DNA from 2 places in the Streptomyces sp. NPDC046805 genome. Region 2 is predicted to be linked to the other one. Evidence: riboswitches for the same ligand, from Rfam matches in the RefSeq annotation. Region 2 holds a riboswitch; the other holds the start of a gene.
The links. Region 2 has a riboswitch for S-adenosylmethionine ahead of ABZ910_RS04315 (aminotransferase class V-fold PLP-dependent enzyme). Riboswitches for the same ligand answer to the same signal wherever they lie in the genome.
Positions count from the first base shown of each region.

Region 1: it holds a riboswitch for S-adenosylmethionine, as region 2 does, so the genes downstream of both, thrC (threonine synthase) here and ABZ910_RS04315 (aminotransferase class V-fold PLP-dependent enzyme) in region 2, are expected to answer to the same signal.

Region 1 is NZ_JBEYYC010000014.1:179,407-182,803, reverse strand. It holds gene ABZ910_RS17605 (trehalose-6-phosphate synthase) at 1-336, opposite strand, end outside; gene ABZ910_RS17600 (glucosyl-3-phosphoglycerate synthase) at 409-1,353, opposite strand; SAM riboswitch class I at 1,513-1,656, shown strand; gene thrC (threonine synthase) at 1,675-2,979, shown strand; gene ABZ910_RS17590 (MoaD/ThiS family protein) at 2,976-3,251, shown strand.
Region 2 is NZ_JBEYYC010000002.1:336,143-339,539, forward strand. It holds gene ABZ910_RS04305 (rhomboid family intramembrane serine protease) at 1-538, shown strand, start outside; gene ABZ910_RS04310 (Lrp/AsnC ligand binding domain-containing protein) at 535-816, shown strand; gene ABZ910_RS04315 (aminotransferase class V-fold PLP-dependent enzyme) at 833-2,164, opposite strand; SAM riboswitch class IV at 2,487-2,603, opposite strand; gene trpD (anthranilate phosphoribosyltransferase) at 2,688-3,397, opposite strand, start outside.

The DNA of each region.
Region 1 (3,397 bases), on a different contig from region 2:
CATGTGGTGGACGAACCACAGCACGGAGTTGGCGATCCCGTTGTATGCGTCGGCGTAGACCGTCGCGTCGATGTCGAGCATCCGCACCTGCTGCCCGCCGGTGACGTCCGCGGACAGCCGCCGCCCGCCGTGGGAGCGCCGTACGGCCTCCCGGTCGGCGTCGCTCAGCGCGGCGCACACCCACACCGCGTCCGTGTGCGGCCCGATGGCCGACAGCCCGGAGACCAGCCCGCCGCCACCCCGCTTGGCGTGCAGCGCGCCGTCCTCGCGCACCTCGTACGAAACCGGGCCGCGATTGGACGCGACCAGCACCTCGGCACCGTGCGTTGAAGCCATACGCGTCAACCTAGCCCGGCCCGTAAACCCTCAAACTCGTATACGGCCGCTCGACAGCCGCCGCGCGAACGATCAGGCCACCCGGCGCGAGGCGTACTCCGCGATCTCCACCATCGGCGGCCGCTCCTCGGTGTCCACCGAGTAGGTGCGCGGCTCGAAGCCCTCCTCGCCCCGCTCGAACTGGGTGAGCGCCGGGCGGACGAGATGCCCGCGGGCCAGCCGGAGCTGTGCGGTGCGATAGATCGCGGCTGCCATCCGGCCCAGTGCCTGCCCGTCCTGGTGCCGGTGCTTGCGCACGCCCACGTCGACCTGGGCCAGCGCGTCCAGGCCCACCAGGTGCAGGGCGTCGACCAGCATGCCCAGCTCGACGCCGTATCCGACGGGGAACGGCAGTTGCTCGAGGAGCGAGCGGCGCGCCGCGTACTCGCCGCCCAGCGGCTGCACGAACCCGGCCAGCTGCGGCCAGTGCATGTTCAGCAGCGGACGGGCCATCAGCTCGGTGACCCGGCCGCCCTGCCCGGCCGCCCCGCCGAGCGGACGGTCGTACATCGCCTTGACCAGGTCCACCTCCGGGTCGGTGAGCAGCGGGCCCACGATCCCGGAGACGAAGTCGGAGGAGAACTCCTTCAGGTCCGCGTCGATGAAGCAGACGATGTCCCCCGTGGTGACCAGCAGCGACCGCCACAGCACCTCGCCCTTGCCGGGCACGGCGGGTATGCGCGGCAGGATCTCGTCGCGGTGCACGACCCGCGCGCCCGCGGCGGCGGCCACCTCGGAGGTGCGGTCGGTGGATCCCGAGTCGACGACGACGATCTCGTCGACGAGCGGGGCCTGCTCCACGAGGTCGTGGCGGATCACGGTGACGATGTCGCCGACCGTCTCCTCCTCGTTGAGCGCGGGCAGCACGACGGAGACCGACTGCCCCGTGCGCTGCTTGGCCGCCAGGATCTGGTGGAGCGGCCGGTCGGTCACGGACCAGGAGCGGGTGCTCAGCCAGCGCTCGACTTCTTCCAGCACGGTCTGCGGATCCTCACTGTTCGTGATCACACCTGTGCCCCGTGTGATCCATCTCGCGGTTCGGACGTCTCTCTCAACTGTCCTGGCCTTCGGTTACAGTCTTGAACAACGCGGATGACCATCGCATGTCGGGGGTCACCGGCGTTCACAACCGCATACAGCTCATCCAGAGGGGCAGAGGGACACGGCCCGATGAAGCCCCGGCAACCCTCCGGCCGGTACTCGTCTTATCCAGCGAGGCTCCCGGCTTGGGAAGGTGCCAAATCCGTCTCACGGCGAGATGCGTCGTGAGGAAGATGAGGAGAAAGGGCCTCGCCTCACATGGCTGTGCAGACTGTCGTTTCCACCACTGCCAACCCCACGCGATCCCTCGATCATTCCGTCGACCTCGGCCCCGCCGCCGCCCTGAGCTGCCGCGAGTGCGGGCACCGCGTGCCGCTGGGTCCGGTCTTCGCCTGCGAGGAGTGCTTCGGCCCGCTCGAGATCGCGTACGACTTCTCGGCGTACGACACCGAGGAACTCCGCCGCCGCATCGAGTCGGGCCCCGCGAACATCTGGCGCTACGCGCCCCTGCTCCCCGTCCCGGCGGACGTGGCCGACAAGCCCAACATCAACCCCGGCTGGACCAAGCTCGTCCAGGCCGACAACCTGGCCCGTGAACTCGGCGTCACCGGCGGGTTGTATGTGAAGGACGACTCCGGCAACCCGACGCACTCCTTCAAGGACCGCGTCGTCGCCCAGGCCCTGGAGGCCGCCCGCGCCTTCGGCTTCACCACCCTCTCCTGCTCCTCGACCGGCAACCTGGCCGGTGCGGTGGGCGCCGCCGCGGCCCGGGCCGGCTTCCGCTCCTGCGTGTTCATCCCGCACGACCTGGAGCAGGGCAAGATCGTCATGGCCGCGGTCTACGGCGGCGACCTCGTCGGCATCGAGGGCAACTACGACGACGTGAACCGCTTCTGCTCCGAGCTGATCGGCGACCCGGCCGGCGAGGGCTGGGGCTTCGTCAACGTCAACCTCCGGCCGTACTACGCGGAGGGCTCCAAGACGCTCGCGTACGAGATCTGCGAGCAGCTCGGCTGGCGCCTGCCCGACCAGATCGTCGTCCCCATCGCCTCCGGCTCCCAGCTCACGAAGATCGACAAGGGGCTGAAGGAGCTCATCGAGCTCGGGCTGGTCGAGGACCGGCCGTACCGGATCTTCGGCGCGCAGGCCGAGGGCTGCTCGCCGGTGTCGACGGCCTTCAAGGCCGGTCACGACGTGGTCCGCCCGCAGAAGCCGGACACCATCGCCAAGTCCCTCGCCATCGGCAACCCGGCCGACGGCCCCTACGTCCTCGACATCGCGCGCCGCACCGGCGGCGGGGTGGAGGACGTGACGGACGAGCAGATCGTGGACGCCATCAGGCTGCTCGCCCGGACCGAGGGCATCTTCGCCGAGACGGCGGGCGGTGTGACGGTGGGCGTCACCCGCAAGCTGATCGACAGCGGCGTGCTCGACCCGACGAAGACGACCGTCGTCCTCAACACCGGCGACGGCCTCAAGACCCTGGACGCGGTGGCCGGCACCGGGCTGACCGCGACCATCCGCCCGAACCTCGACTCCTTCCGAGAGGCTGGCCTCGCATGAGCGTGACCGTCCGCATTCCCACCATCCTGCGCACCTACACCGGCGGCGAGGCCGAGGTGAACGCCGACGGCGCGACCCTCGCCGACGTCATCGCCGACCTGGAGAAGAACCACACCGGCATCGCCGCCCGGGTCCTCGACGACCAGGGCAAACTGCGCCGCTTCGTCAACGTGTACGTCAACGACGACGACGTCCGTTTCGAGCAGGGCCTTCAGACCGTGACCCCGGACGGCGCGGGAGTCTCCATCATTCCGGCGGTCGCCGGCGGTTGATCATTACCTTTGGTAACTCCGGTTACCGATGGTGCGTCGCATTGCCCCCTCCGTGAGAGAAACGGAGGGGGCAATTCAGCGTGATTGAGCGCGGTACAGTTGGGGAACGCGTTCCCGATCTCCGGGGCGCAAGCCATGGATTCTTG
Region 2 (3,397 bases):
GGACCTGTTCGACGGCCCCGCCGGACAGGCGCTCACCCCCGCCACGGCCCTGTTCGTGCACGGCAGCTGGGTGCACCTGCTCGGCAACATGCTCTTCCTGTACGTCTTCGGCGCGATGACCGAGGAGCGGATGGGCCGCGTGCAGTTCACCCTGTTCTACGTCGGCTGCGGCTATCTGGCACTGCTCGGCTACGCGGCGGCCCACGTGACCTCCCAGCAGTCGCTGGTCGGCGCCTCCGGGGCGATCTCGGCGGTGCTCGGCGCGTTCCTGTACCTGTTCCCGAGCGCCCGTGTCACCAGTCTCCTGCCCTTCCTGTTCTTCCTCCCGATGCGCTTCCCCGCCTGGGTCGTGCTGCCCTTCTGGGCGGCGCTGCAGTGGGTGGCGGCGGGCCGCGCCTCCCAGGGGCCGGGGGTCGCGTATCTGGCCCACGTGGTGGGCTTCGGGCTGGGGTTCCTCTTCGCGTGGGTGCGGTTCGGGCGTGGGACTAAAGTGAGGGCCAGCCCAGCTCCGGCCTCCGAGGGAGAGAACCAGCCGTGATCACCGCGATCGTGCTCATCAAGACCAGCGTGGACCGGATTCCGGAGATCGCGGAACAGATCGCCTCGCTGGAGTCGGTCAGCGAGGTCTTCTCCGTCACCGGTACCTACGACCTGATCGCCATGGTCCGGGTGAGGGAGCACGAGGACCTCGCGGAGGTCATCCCCGGCCGGATCAGCAAGATCCCCGGCGTGGAGGGAACGGACACGCACGTGGCGTTCCGTACGTACTCGCAGCACGACCTGGAGGCGGCCTTCGCGATCGGGCTGGACTCGTAGGGCCCGGGCGTTCCGCTCACACCTCCGGGACGCAGCGGCCGTCCACCGTGCGGTAGCGCCACCTGGCCCCGTCCCGGACCAGCTCCCGTACGGCGTTCACGAACCGCTCGACATGCTCGTCCGGCGTGCCCGCGCCGAAGCTGACGCGGACGGCGTGGAGCGCCCCCGCGGGGGCGCCGCACTCGCCCCGGGTCCCCGGTTCGCCGCCCAGCAGGGTGCGCACGAGCGGGTGGGCGCAGAACAGGCCGTCGCGGACGCCGATGCCGTACTCGGCGGAGAGGGCGGCGGCGAAGTGAGAGCTGCTGAAGCCCTCGACGACGAAGGAGAGCACGCCCACGCGGGGCGCGTCGTCGCCGAAGAGGGACAGCACCCGCACCTCGGGAATCCCGGCGAGCCCCGCGCGCACCACGTCGACGAGGTGCCGCTCGCGCGCGACGAGCGTGTCGAAACCGGCCTCGGTGAGGGCCGCGCAGGCGGAGGCGATGGCGTAGGCGCCGATGACGTTCGGCGAGCCCGCCTCGTGCCGGGCCGCGCCCTCGTGCCACTCCACGTCCACTCCCCCGTCCCTGCGCCGGGTGACCGTGCGGCTGGCGCCGCCGCCCGCGAGGTACGGCTCGGCCGCGCGCAGCCAGTCGGCGCGGCCCGCCAGGACGCCGGAGCCGAAGGGGGCGTACAGCTTGTGGCCGGAGAAGGCGACCCAGTCGACGTCGAGGTCCCGCACCGACACCGGGTGGTGCGGGGCCAGCTGGGCGGCGTCCAGGACGATCCGGGCGCCGTGCGCATGGGCGGCGGCGGCCAGTTCCCGTACCGGCCAGAGCTCACCGGTGACGTTGGACGCCCCGGTGACGCAGACGAGGGCCGGGGTGCCCGGGTCGCGGTCGGCCAGGGCCCGCTCCAGGGCGCGGACGGCCTGCAGCGGGCTGCGCGGGGCGTCGAGCCAGGTGACGCGGGCCCCCTTCCACGGCAGGAGCGCGGCATGGTGCTCGGTCTCGAAGACGAAGACCTGGCAGCCCTCGGGGAGCGCGCCGGCGAGGAGGTTGAGGGAGTCGGTGGTGGACCGGGTGAACACCACCTGGTCGTCGGCGCGGCAGTCGAGGAAGCCGGCGACGGTCCTGCGGGCCTTCTCGAACAGGTCGGTCGAGAGCTGGGAGAGGTGTCCGGCACCGCGGTGGACGCTGCCGTAGTAGGGGGCGTACGCGGCCACGTCGTCCCAGACCCGCTGGAGCGCCGGGGCGCTGGCCGCGTAGTCGAGCGCGGCGTAGGGCACCTCGCCGCCGGTGACGAGCGGCACGGTGACGTCCCGGCCGAGGACGGGCAGCGGGGCGGTGGCAAGGGTGGAGCAGGGCATGGCGGAACTCCCGTGAAAGCAGGGGCACTTCACTGCGCGAGCGGCGCGTGCCGGCGCGGGTGAAGGTAAGAGTGGTATGCGGAGGCGGGGCTCGGCGGCCCTAGGGCCTTTCTTCCGGATCAAGCCGGCTCCTGCCGACTGCGCTTCCTGGCCGACCCGAGCGGGGTCTGGTGCGTGCAGCTGCAAGGCGAGTGGAGACAACGCCGCAGATGCGCGTGCCAGGGCCCGCGACCCCCGGCAGGATCCGGAAGAGAGGCCCTAGCGCATTCGCTTGCTCACGGGGAGGCTCCCTCGAACGACCAGGACCCCTGGTGTCGCAAGGGGTCCGCGCTTGCCGCAGACCTCGCTGCCTGCGGCCTGGTCCTCACCCGGGGCACCCCGCCACGGACGGAGGGTTGCCGGACAGCCGGCCGGGGCCTTGTGGCTGTCGCTCATGACCTGGTCGTCATCCTGCCACACGCTCTTCGACGCGCAAGGCGCGGTCCGGCATCCGGACCGCGCCTTGCGCGTCGTACGAGCGAGTTCAGGCGTTGCTCGCGGCCACCCACCGCTCCAGGGCCCGCTTCGCCGCCCCCGAGTCGATCGACTCCGCCGCGCGGTCCATGCCCGCGCGGATCTGCTCGGTCAGGCTGCCGGAGCCGGGCTCCAGCGCCACCAGGGCCGCCGCCGAGTTCAGCAGGACGGCGTCCCGCACCGGGCCCGTCTCGCCGTCCAGCACCCGCCGGGCGACCTCCGCGTTGTACGCCGGGTCGCCGCCCCGCAGCGCCTCCACCGGCACCAGCTCGATGCCGACGTCGCGCGGGTCGAAGGCCTCCTCGGTGGCCTTGCCGTCCCGCACCAGCCACACCCGGGAGGTGGACGTGGTGGTGAGCTCGTCGAGGCCGTCGTCGCCCCGGAAGACCAGGGACGAGTTGCCGCGCTCGGCGAAGACACCGGCGACGATCGGCGCCATACGGGGGTCGGCGACGCCGACCGCCTGGGCCCTGACCTTCGCCGGGTTGGTCAGCGGGCCGAGTATGTTGAACGTCGTACGGATGCCCAACTGGCCGCGCGCGGCGGCCACATGGCGCAGCGCCGGGTGGAACTTCACCGCGAAGCAGATCGTGATGCCCGCTTCCTCGGCGACCTCGGCCGTACGCCTCGGGGTCAGATCGAGGTTGATGCCGAGCTTCTCCAGGACGTCCGAGGAACCCGACGCCGAGGACGCGGCCCGGTTGCCGTGCTTGACGACCT